Mesorhizobium shangrilense: one gene and its partners. The protein of the gene in region 2 interacts with the protein of the main gene of each other region in a pairwise test. Links are inferred from orthologs where the notes say so. Each region holds a gene or a part of one and is shown on either strand. Other genes may lie near its edges.

The links.
Region 1: the proteins of PD284_RS23090 (region 2) and dnaE interact in binary tests that used the Escherichia coli proteins (3 or more experiments, as listed by UniProt). The link is inferred for Mesorhizobium shangrilense from one-to-one orthologs.
Region 3: the proteins of PD284_RS23090 (region 2) and dnaQ interact in binary tests that used the Escherichia coli proteins (3 or more experiments, as listed by UniProt). The link is inferred for Mesorhizobium shangrilense from one-to-one orthologs.

Annotation. Positions count from the first base shown.
Region 1 is NZ_JAQGPN010000001.1:2,963,199-2,967,422, forward strand. What follows is about bases 149-4,224. They hold dnaE (DNA polymerase III subunit alpha), read left to right. Parts: upstream 149-526; coding sequence 527-4,024; downstream 4,025-4,224. Other genes in these bases: PD284_RS14275 (rhodanese-like domain-containing protein), read right to left, coding at 149-333; PD284_RS14285 (HisA/HisF-related TIM barrel protein), read right to left, coding at 4,097-4,224. In the rest of the region: more of PD284_RS14275, read right to left, coding at 1-148. UniProt on the Escherichia coli protein: DNA polymerase III is a complex, multichain enzyme responsible for most of the replicative synthesis in bacteria. This DNA polymerase also exhibits 3' to 5' exonuclease activity. The alpha chain is the DNA polymerase catalytic subunit.
Region 2 is NZ_JAQGPN010000001.1:4,778,699-4,781,844, forward strand. The notes cover bases 128-3,125. They hold PD284_RS23090 (DNA polymerase III subunit gamma/tau), read right to left. Parts: upstream 2,550-3,125; coding sequence 705-2,549; downstream 128-704. Other genes in these bases: PD284_RS23085 (YbaB/EbfC family nucleoid-associated protein), read right to left, coding at 372-695; PD284_RS23100 (HIT domain-containing protein), read left to right, coding at 2,939-3,125. Also shown: PD284_RS23080 (cell wall hydrolase), read right to left, coding at 1-83; more of PD284_RS23100, read left to right, coding at 3,126-3,146. UniProt on the Escherichia coli protein: Part of the beta sliding clamp loading complex, which hydrolyzes ATP to load the beta clamp onto primed DNA to form the DNA replication pre-initiation complex.
Region 3 is NZ_JAQGPN010000001.1:739,877-742,859, forward strand. What follows is about bases 87-2,921. They hold dnaQ (DNA polymerase III subunit epsilon), read right to left. Parts: upstream 1,947-2,921; coding sequence 1,227-1,946; downstream 87-1,226. Other genes in these bases: PD284_RS03670 (FxsA family protein), read left to right, coding at 87-567; secB (protein-export chaperone SecB), read left to right, coding at 685-1,161; coaE (dephospho-CoA kinase), read right to left, coding at 2,003-2,599; PD284_RS03690 (shikimate dehydrogenase), read right to left, coding at 2,596-2,921. Also shown: more of PD284_RS03670, read left to right, coding at 67-86; more of PD284_RS03690, read right to left, coding at 2,922-2,983. UniProt on the Escherichia coli protein: DNA polymerase III is a complex, multichain enzyme responsible for most of the replicative synthesis in bacteria. The epsilon subunit contain the editing function and is a proofreading 3'-5' exonuclease.

The DNA of each region.
Region 1 (4,224 bases), 1.8 Mb from region 2 along the record:
GCCCAGATTGTGCACGTTGCTGTAGCCGAAGTCCTTCAGCAGCTTGCCGCTCAGGGCCGAGCGGCCACCCGATGCACAATAGACGATGATCGGGCGATCCTTGGTGAAATTCTTGTCGTGGTAGGGCGTGTCGGCGTCGGCCCGGAACTCGAGCATTCCGCGAGGAACATGAACCGCGCCCTTGACCTTGCCGCTTGCCTGAAGCTCGGTGGTGTCGCGCACATCGACCACGAGTGCATTCTGCTCCGCGATCAGCTTTCTTGCCTCCGAGGGCGTAATCTTCGGCACGGCAGCGTTTGCCGCCGCCATGAGTTCTTTCACGTTCGTCGCCATATCCGAGGGTCCTCCGTTTGCCGCCTAGCAGAGTTGAGCGCCAAGTCGGCCGGCAAATCAAGACGGGAATATCGCGGCCCCGACTCGACCTGACGGACCGACTTGGCCACACTGGAAGCGACTGAGTCTCGATGCGATCCCCAGCGAAGTAGCCCGAAGCATGTCTGCCGACCGACCGATCCGCGACCCGATCATGCGCGCCGCCGCCAGCGAGGCATCGGCGCCGGAGCCATCGTCGCGCCGCTTCATCCATCTGCGCGTGCATTCCGCCTATTCGCTGCTCGAAGGGGCCTTGCCGGTGGGCAAGATGATCGGTCACGCCGTCAAGGACGGCGCTCCGGCAATCGCCATCACAGATACGAACAACCTCTTCGGAGCGCTCGAATTCGCCCAGAAGGCGACAAAAGAGGGCCTGCAGCCGATCGTCGGCTGTCAGATGGACGTCCATTTCTCCGGCGATCCGGTCGGGCAGGCGCGTCACGGGCAGAGGCGGCACGGAGCCGAGCTCTCGCCGGTCGTGCTCATTGCGGCGACGGAGACCGGCTATGCCAATCTGGTCGATCTGGTCAGCCGCGCCTATCTGGACACGCCCTCCGGCGAACCGGTGCACATCACCACCGACGATCTGGGGATGGCGTCTGAAGGCCTCATCTGCTTGACCGGCGGCCCAAGGGGACCGATCGGCGCTGCGCTGCGCAGCGATCATGCCGACCTCGCCGAAAGCCGGCTGCTGACGCTGAAATCGCTTTTCGGCGACAAACTCTACGTCGAGATCGAGCGCCTCGCCGGCTACGACCGCAAACTGGAGGCGGCGACGGTCGATCTGGCCTACCGCCACGAATTGCCCCTGGTCGCCACCAACGAGGCGTTTTTCCCGTCGCGCGACAGTTTTGAGGCGCATGACGCGTTGATCGCCATCGCCGAAGGATCCGTGATCGCGGTCGACAACCGCCGCCGACTGACGCCCGACAACTATCTGAAGAGCCAGGCCGAAATGGTGGCGCTCTTCGCCGACCTGCCCGAGGCGATCGACAACACGGTCGAGATCGCCCAGCGGTGTTCCTACTATCCAAAGAAGCGCTCGCCGATCCTGCCGCGGTTCACGACGGGCGGCAGCACCGATCCGGAGGAGGCCGAAAAGGCTGAGGCCGCAGAACTGCGTCGCGCAGCCCATGAAGGCCTTGAACTGCGCTTCGCCACCCAGGGATTGAGCGCAGGTTTTACCGAAGACGACTACCGGAAGCGCCTGGATTACGAACTCGGCATCATCGAGCGCATGAAGTTCCCGGGTTACTTCCTCATCGTTTCGGACTTCATCAAATGGGCGAAGGCCCACGACATCCCGGTCGGACCGGGGCGCGGTTCGGGTGCGGGCTCGCTGGTCGCCTATGTGCTGACCATCACCGACATCGACCCGCTGCGCTTCTCGCTGCTGTTCGAGCGCTTCCTCAACCCGGACCGCGTGTCGATGCCCGACTTCGACATCGACTTCTGCCAGGACCGGCGCGAGGAAGTGATCCGCTACGTGCAGGGTCGCTACGGCCGCGAGCAGGTCGGGCAGATCATCACCTTCGGAACGCTGCAGGCGAGGGCGGTGCTGCGCGACGTCGGCCGGGTGCTGCAGATGCCGTACGGACAGGTGGATCGGCTCTGCAAGATGGTGCCGGCCAACCCCGCCAACCCGGTGAAGCTCAAGGACGCCATCGAGGCTGAGCCGCGCTTCGCGGAGGAGGCGGAGAAGGAGCCGATCGTCAATACGCTGCTCGACATGGCGCAGAAGCTGGAAGGTCTCTACCGCCACGCCTCGACCCACGCTGCCGGCATCGTGATCGGCGACCGGCCGCTGAAGCAGCTGGTGCCGATGTACCGCGATCCGCGCTCCGACATGCCGGTGACCCAGTTCAACATGAAGATGGTCGAGGAGGCGGGCCTCGTAAAATTCGACTTCCTCGGCCTCAAAACGCTGACCGTGCTCGAGACGGCGGTAAAACTCATCCGCCGGCGCGGCATCGAGATCGACCTGTCGAAACTGCCGCTCGACGACGAGAAGACCTACTCCATGCTGTCGCGCGGCGAGGTCGTCGGCGTGTTCCAGGTTGAAAGTGCGGGCATGCGCAAGGCCCTCATCGGCATGAAGCCCGACCGCATCGAGGACATCATCGCGCTGGTGGCGCTCTACCGCCCCGGCCCGATGGAGAACATCCCGACCTATAACGCGCGCAAGCACGGCGAGGAGGAGATCGCCTCGATCCACCCAAAGATCGACCACCTGGTGAAGGAGACGCAGGGCGTCATCGTCTACCAGGAGCAGGTGATGCAGATCGCGCAGGAGCTGTCCGGCTATTCGCTCGGCGAAGCCGACCTCTTGCGCCGCGCCATGGGCAAGAAGATCCGCGCCGAGATGGACAAGCAGCGCGAGCGCTTCGTCTCGGGCGCGGTCGAGCGCGGGGTCGGCAAGGCGCAGTCGGACTTCATCTTCGACCTGCTGGCGAAATTCGCCGACTACGGCTTCAACAAGTCGCACGCGGCCGCCTATGCGGTGGTGTCCTACCAGACCGCCTATCTCAAGGCGCACTATCCGGTCGAATTCCTGGCCGCGTCGATGACGCTGGATATGTCGAACACCGACAAGCTGGCCGATTTTCGCCAGGACGCGATCCGGCTCGGCATCGAGGTGGTGCCGCCCTCCGTACAGACGTCGTTCCGGTCGTTCGAGGTGGCCGAGAACAAGATCTTCTACGCGTTGGCCGCCATCAAGGGCGTCGGCGAGGCCGCCGTCGAGCACATCGTCGCCAGGCGCCAGAAACAGCCCTTTGCCAGCCTCGAGGAGTTCTGCGAGCGCATCGATCCGAAGATCGTCGGCAAGCGCGTCTTCGAGAGCCTGATCATGGCCGGTGCGTTTGATTGCTTCGGCCATGACCGGGCCGTGCTGATGGCCGGCGTGGAACGCATGATGGGGCTTGCGTCGCGCGCGCAGGAGAACGAGGCGCTCGGCATGACCGACATGTTCGGCGCGTCGTCTGCGGCCCGCTCGGAACGGCTGGTGTTCCCACCCTGTGACCCTTGGCTGCCGGCCGAACGCCTGCACAGGGAGTTCCAGGCCGTCGGCTTCTATCTGTCTGCGCATCCTCTGGACGAGTACAAGGACGTGCTCCAGAAGATGCGGGTGCAGACCTGGGCGGAGTTTTCGGCGGCCGTGAAGCGTGGCGCTTCCGCCGGCCGGCTGGCGGGAACGGTGACGTCCAAGCAGGAGCGCAAGACGCGCACCGGCAACAAGATGGGCGTCGTCAACTTCTCCGACAATTCCGGTCAGTACGAGGCCGTCATGTTCTCGGAGACGCTGGCGCAGTATCGCGACCTGTTTGAGGCGGGCAAGTCCGTGGTCATCATTGTCAAGGCCGAGGACCGCCCGGAAGGCGTCAATCTGCGCATCGAGGCGGCGCAGTCGCTGGAGGACGAGGCGAGCCGGGTGCAGAAGGCGCTGCGGATCTTCGTTCGCGATCCGAAGCCCGTGAGTGCGCTCGCGTCCCAGCTCGGTGTAAAGGGCGAGGGGCAGGTGAGCTTTGTCGTCATCAAGGACGACGCGCAGGGGGAGGTGGAGATCGCCTTGCCCGACCGATACCGCATCTCGCCGCAGGTTGCCTCGGCCATGCGGGCGGTGCCGGGCGTCGTCGAGGTGGAACTCGTCTGATCGGCAAGCGCCGGGCGCGCTCGCAGCATCCAAACCGCCTTCCGTTCGCCAACGCGATCCGTCGGCGCGATTTCAGCCCTGGCGAGGCGCTCCGTCGTTCCAAGCGAGTTCAGCCAGGAACTCGCGGGCGAGCGTTCCGTCATGCAGCGACGTCGCGACCAGGGCAGCGGTGATGCCCAAGGACGAAAGGGCGCGGATGT
Region 2 (3,146 bases):
ATCGACTGCGCGCTGGTGAAGTTGCCGCCGACATTCGACGCGCTCTGCGTGCAGCCGGCAATCGCGACAAGCGCGACGAACATGGCGACTCTCGGCACAGGGCCGCGCGTCAAGCTATTCATTCCAGACTTCCGATTTCCCCGGCCGGCAGGTTCCAGCCGCTTTCGGGCGAAATCATGGCCCGAACGTGGTTAATGTTTCGGTACGATCTGTCTGGAAGGTTCGTTGACCCACGGGCACCTTTTTAGAAGTGTCCGGGATAACAAGAACTTAGGCGCGATCGCGCGCCGTTGGCCGGGCGAGGAACAAGACGCTGTGCCCCGCCATTTTTGCTGCCGGAAGGCATCGCATCCCGGCGAAGCCCGCCATAATCAGAACGGCAGCTTCATTCCGGGCGGGATGGGAAGACCCGCCGTCAGCGCCTTGGTCTTCTCCTGCATGGTCTCCTCGACCTTGACCTTGGCGTCGTTGTGCGCGGCGAGAATGAGGTCCTCGAGGATCTCGACCTCGTCCTCCTTGAAAAGGGAGGGGTCGATGTCCAGCTTCTTCATCTCGAACTTGCCGGTGAGCGTCACCCTGACGAGGCCGCCCCCGGCCTGACCGGTCGCCTCCAGCAAAGCGATCTCCTCCTGCATGGCCTGGAACTTGGCCTGCATCTCCTTCGCCTTGCCCATCAGGCCGAGAAGGTCCTTCATGTCGAACTCCTATTCGTCGTCTTCGTCCGGCTCCGGATCGGGAGCCGCGTCAGTTTCCGCGCCTTCCGATTCCGCAGCGGTCGGAATGCGCACGTCGATGATCTTGGAGCCGGGAAACTGCGACAGGATGGCGGCGACGGCGGGGTCGCTGCGCGCATCCATGAAGGCCGTCTCGCGGCGGTGGTTCTCCTCCTCGGCGAGCGTCTTGCCGCCCTCCTCGCGCGACAGCGAAACGACCCAGCGCGCGCCGGTCCAGGCCTGCAGCTTGGTGCCGAGGTCGTTGAGCAGGTTGCGCGGCGCTTCGTCGGTCAGGCTGACGTCGATGCGGCCTGGCTCGATGCGAACCGGACGCACGCAGCGCTTCACCAGAACCTTGAACGCCATGTCGCGGTTCTGGTCGGCCAGTTCGGCGATATCGGAAAGCGAACGGATGCCGCTGAACGCCGGATTCGGCAGGGCTTGCGGCGCCGGCGCCGCCGCCTGGGCCGGAGCGGCGACCGCTGCATCGGCCTCCTCGACCGGTTGCGTCTCGACAAGCCGCATGGCGGGCGCGGCGGAGCCGGCCGAGGCCATCCGCGCTTGCGAAACCGCCGAGGCCAGGCCGCCGCCATTGGACGGCGGCGCGGATGAAGGCGTCGTCGGACGCGTCGGTGCGGACGTCGCGCCGTCGGGCGCATCGTCCAGCGACTTCAGCGCCTCGTCGAGCGTCGGCAGGTCGGCGGCGTGAGCGATGCGGATCAGCACCATATCGCCGGCGCTCACCGGACGGTTCGAGGACTGCACTTCGGGAATCCCCTTGAGCAGCATCTGCCATGTCCGCGACAGCACGCGAACGGAGAGTTTTTCGGCGAATTTGACGCCGCGCCGCCGCTCCTCCTCGGAAATCGAGGAATCCTGCGCTGCATCAGGCACGAATTTCAGCCGCGTCACCAGATGGTTGAACTCGGCGAGATCGGTCAGCACCGCAGCCGGGTCGGCGCCGACATCGTATTGCGCGCGATATTCGTTGAGCGCCGCGGCGATGTCGCCGACCATCAGCTTCTCGAACAGATCGACGATGCGGGCGCGATCGGCGAGCCCCAGCATGGCCCGCACCGCCTCGGCGGTGACCTTGCCTGCGCCGTGGGCGATCGCCTGATCGAAGATCGACAGCGAATCGCGCGCCGACCCTTCGCCCGCGCGTGCGATCATGGCGAGCGCCTCATCCTCGAAATCGATCGATTCGAGAGCGGCGATATTCCTCAGGTGACCGACCAGGACGTCCGCCGGGATGCGGCGGAGGTCGAAGCGCTGGCAGCGCGACAGGATGGTGATCGGGACCTTGCGGATCTCGGTGGTGGCGAAGATGAACTTGACGTGCGGCGGCGGCTCCTCGAGCGTCTTCAGCAGGCCGTTGAAGGCCTGCGTCGAGAGCATGTGCACCTCATCGATGATGTAGACCTTGTAGCGCGCGGACACCGGCGCATAGCGAACCTGCTCGATGATCTCGCGGATGTCGTCGATGCCGGTATGCGAGGCGGCGTCCATCTCGATCACGTCGACATGGCGGCCTTCCATGATCGCCTGGCAATGCTCGCCCGGCACGGAGAGATCGACGGTCGGCTTTCTGAGGCTCTCCGTCTTGTAATTGAGAGCACGCGCGAGAATGCGGGCAGTGGTCGTTTTACCGACCCCACGAACGCCCGTCAGCATCCAGGCCTGCGCGATGCGGCCGGTCGCGAAGGCATTGGTCAGCGTCCTGACCATCGGCTCCTGGCCGATCAGTTCCGAGAAATTGGAGGGGCGGTACTTGCGCGCGAGCACGCGGTAGGCGCCGGCGGCCTTTCCCTTGTCGATGCTGCCGGCGTCGCTCATTCGCCCTGTCTCTTCCAAACGGCACGGCCCGATGCAGGACCAGAGTGTCGCCCATGACGAGACTGGCCGTCAACGTGGCGGCGCCATTTCCGCATGAAGGACGATGAGGCGGGAGGCTGGAACAATGACCCGTTCCGGGGCTCGTTAGGGCTGCTTCCTTCCGGACCTGACCCGGTTGGCGAGTGGAGCGTCCACCACCAACCTCCCGAGTCGCATATCGGCAATCTGCTTTCGAAATGCAAGAGGGCAAGACGCCAAGAAGCCCGATGACGCGAGAATCCGCCATCCGGGAAAGCCGAGGGCGAATGAATGCTTGCGGGACGCCAAACCACATTCTAGCTTCGTCGGGAGCGCAAGCATTCCTAACAAGTATTCGGACTGGAAACGCCATGCTGACGGGCAAAAAAACCGGTTTCGAACTTGACGGACGGCTGGAAGCCGACAGCGAGCACGTGATGTGGCTCGGCCTGTGCGAGTTGCGCGCGATGAACGATCGGCGCTGGCCCTGGCTGGTCCTTGTGCCCCAGCGGCCGGGCATCGAGGAGGTGCACGACCTGACGCCGCTCGACCAGGCCATGCTGACCTTCGAGACGAATC
Region 3 (2,983 bases), 4.0 Mb from region 2 along the record:
TGTATGACCCGATGCGCCAGCCAGGGGGCGCGGCCCGTGCACTCTCCGACCGAGGATATTCCTCTTTTGATTCCGCTGATCCTTCTTCTCCTTCCGCTGCTTGAGATCGCCACTTTCGTGCTCGTCGGAAGCGAGATCGGCGTGCTCGCGACCATCGGGCTGGTGCTTCTCAGCGCTGTCCTCGGCATGTTCCTCCTGCGGACGCAGGGCGTAAGCGCCCTTGCCCGGGCCCAGCTCGACCTGCGCGCCGGCAGCGATCCCGGGCCGCAGCTTGTGAAGGCCGTCATGACCGTCGTCGCGGCGGTGCTGCTTCTGATCCCCGGTTTTCTGACCGATGCGGTCGCCATCCTGCTCTTGATCCCGGCGGTCCGTTCCGCCGTCTGGCGCCTCCTCAAGGGTCGGCTGGCGGCGTCCGGCCGCTTCGCTTCCTTCGAAGGCGGCTTCGGGTCGACCCGCTGGTCCGGAGGCCGGCCTGCCGGTCGCGGTAATGTGATCGACCTCGACGAGGACGACTATTCGCGGGATGGAAACCCGGGCTCGCCGTGGCGGCTGAACAAGGACGAATGATCGCCTTTCGAGGCGCGACGGGCGGCGAAGGCGCGCTTGTAAGGCGGAACGCAGCGTGCTAGCCAACCCGCCACTTCAAATCGGGCTTGCAGAGCCCCAGCAATGAGGATTCGGCCGATGGCCAATGAGGAAAAGAAGGGCAACGGCACGCCGCCTTCGCTCAACGTGCTGGCTCAGTATGTGAAGGACCTCTCCTTCGAGAGCCCCGGCGCCCCCAATTCCCTGCGCGGCCGCGAGACCGCCCCGGGCATCGCCATCAACGTCAATGTCGCCGCCAACCCGCTTTCCGACAAGGATTTCGACGTCAACCTGACGCTGAACGCCAAGGCGAGCCACGACAAGGACGTGCTCTTCAACGTCGAACTCGTCTATGGCGGCGTCTTCCGCATCGACGGCTTTCCCCAGGAGCACATGCTGCCGCTTCTGTTCATCGAATGCCCGCGGCTGCTCTTCCCGTTCGCGCGCCAGATCATCGCCGACGCCACGCGCAATGGCGGCTTCCCGCCGCTGATGCTCGACCCGATCGATTTTGCGCAGATGTTCCAGCAGAAGATCGCCGAGGACCAGGCCAAGGCCAAGGTTCAGGTCAGCTGATCCGGTCCTCTCGGACAAGGTTTCAGGAAACCCGGCCTCGCGCCGGGTTTTCTTTTTTCGGCAGGCTATTCGGCGGCGAGAACGGTCGGCTGGAGCTTCGCCCAGATGGCATTTTCACCAAGCCCGCCAACCAGCTTTGCGTGCGCCGCGCGCTCGGCTTCCGTCAGTCTCGGCGGCAGTGGCGCTGGCCGCACGTAGCTCACATCCGCCAACCCAGCGCTCAAAGCCTCACCCGCCGCAGCTGCCGCCGCGGTCTCCAGGATGAGCGCGGCCTGCTTGCCGCCGATCAGCTCGATGTAGACTTCGGCCAGAAGCTCGGAGTCGAGGAGCGCGCCATGCTTGGTGCGCCGGCTGTTGTCGACGCCGTACCGCTTGCAAAGCGCATCCAGGGAATTCGGGCCCATCGGATGCTTGCGGCGGGCCAGCGCCAGCGTGTCGATCACCCTGCCGGTCTCGACGGGCGCATATCCCAGCCGCGCAAATTCGGCGTTGATGAAACCGATGTCGAAGTTCGCGTTGTGGGCGATCAGCTTCGCGCCGTCGATGAACGCGATGAACTCGTCGGCAACGCCGGAGAAGATCGGCTTTTCGGCAAGATCGGCCAGGCTGATGCCGTGAACTGCCTGAGCATCGGGATGGATCGCGCGACCTTCCGGATGGATATAGTGATGGAAGGTCCGACCGGTGGGAAAGCGATTGACGAGCTCGACTGCGCCGATCTCGATGATCCGGTCGTCCTTGGCGTCGAGGCCGGTAGTCTCGGTATCGAATATGATCTCGCGCATCGAATCACTCCTGCGCCAGTTGACGCTCACCCATGGCCGACTTCAAGCCGAACATGTCAGGAGCCTGTTTTGTCACCGCGCAAGCTGTGGACGATGGCGGCGACAGCCCGTCGCGCCGGTTCCATGCCTTGTGCCGTGTCGACGATGAAGTCGGCCCGACGCCGTTTTTCGGCATCCGGAACCTGCTTGGCGAGGATTGCCGCAAATTTCTCCTCGGTCATTCCCGGCCGGGCAAGCACGCGCTCGCGCTGGACTTCGGGCGGCGCCGTCACCACGACGATCCTGTCGACGCGATGCTCGCCCCCGGTCTCGAAAAGCAGCGGGATATCCAGCACCGCCATCGGCGCGCCGGCTTCGCGATACCGGGCAAGGAAGGCATCCGCGTCGGCGCGCACCAGCGGATGAATGATGGATTCAAGCCGGCGCAGCGCCTCGGGATTGCCGATGACCCTGGCGGTCAGTTTTGCGCGATCGACGACACCGTCGACCACGGTTCCAGGAAACGCCGCTTCGATCGCGGCCGCAGCCGGTCCCGCATAGAGCCTGTGGACTGCCTCGTCGGAGTCGTGGACCGGCACGCCGAGCTCGCGGAACATATTGGCGGTCGTCGACTTGCCCATGCCGATCGACCCGGTAAGCCCCAGCACGATCATCGGCCTGCATCCAGATCGGCCACGATCGTCGCGCGAAGCTCAGCGGTTACCTCCGGGCGCCTGCCGAACCAGCGCTCGAAGCCGGGGACGGCCTGGTGCAGAAGCATGCCAAGCCCGTCGACCGTCTTCAGCCCGCGCCGCTCGGCAGCCGCAAGGAACGGCGTCATCAGCGGCACATAGACGAGATCAGTGACGATCGCGGAGTCTCGCATCAGTTCGGGGTCGGCGGGGAGTTCGCCGACCCCCTTCATGCCGAGCGACGTGGTGTTCACGATGAGCCCGGCATCGCCGAGAAGCTCCGGTAGCGCCTTCGGTTCGTGGGCCGAAACGCCGCCGCCGAAGTGCCGCGCGAGTTCGGTTGCCCGTGAAAGCGTCCGATTGACG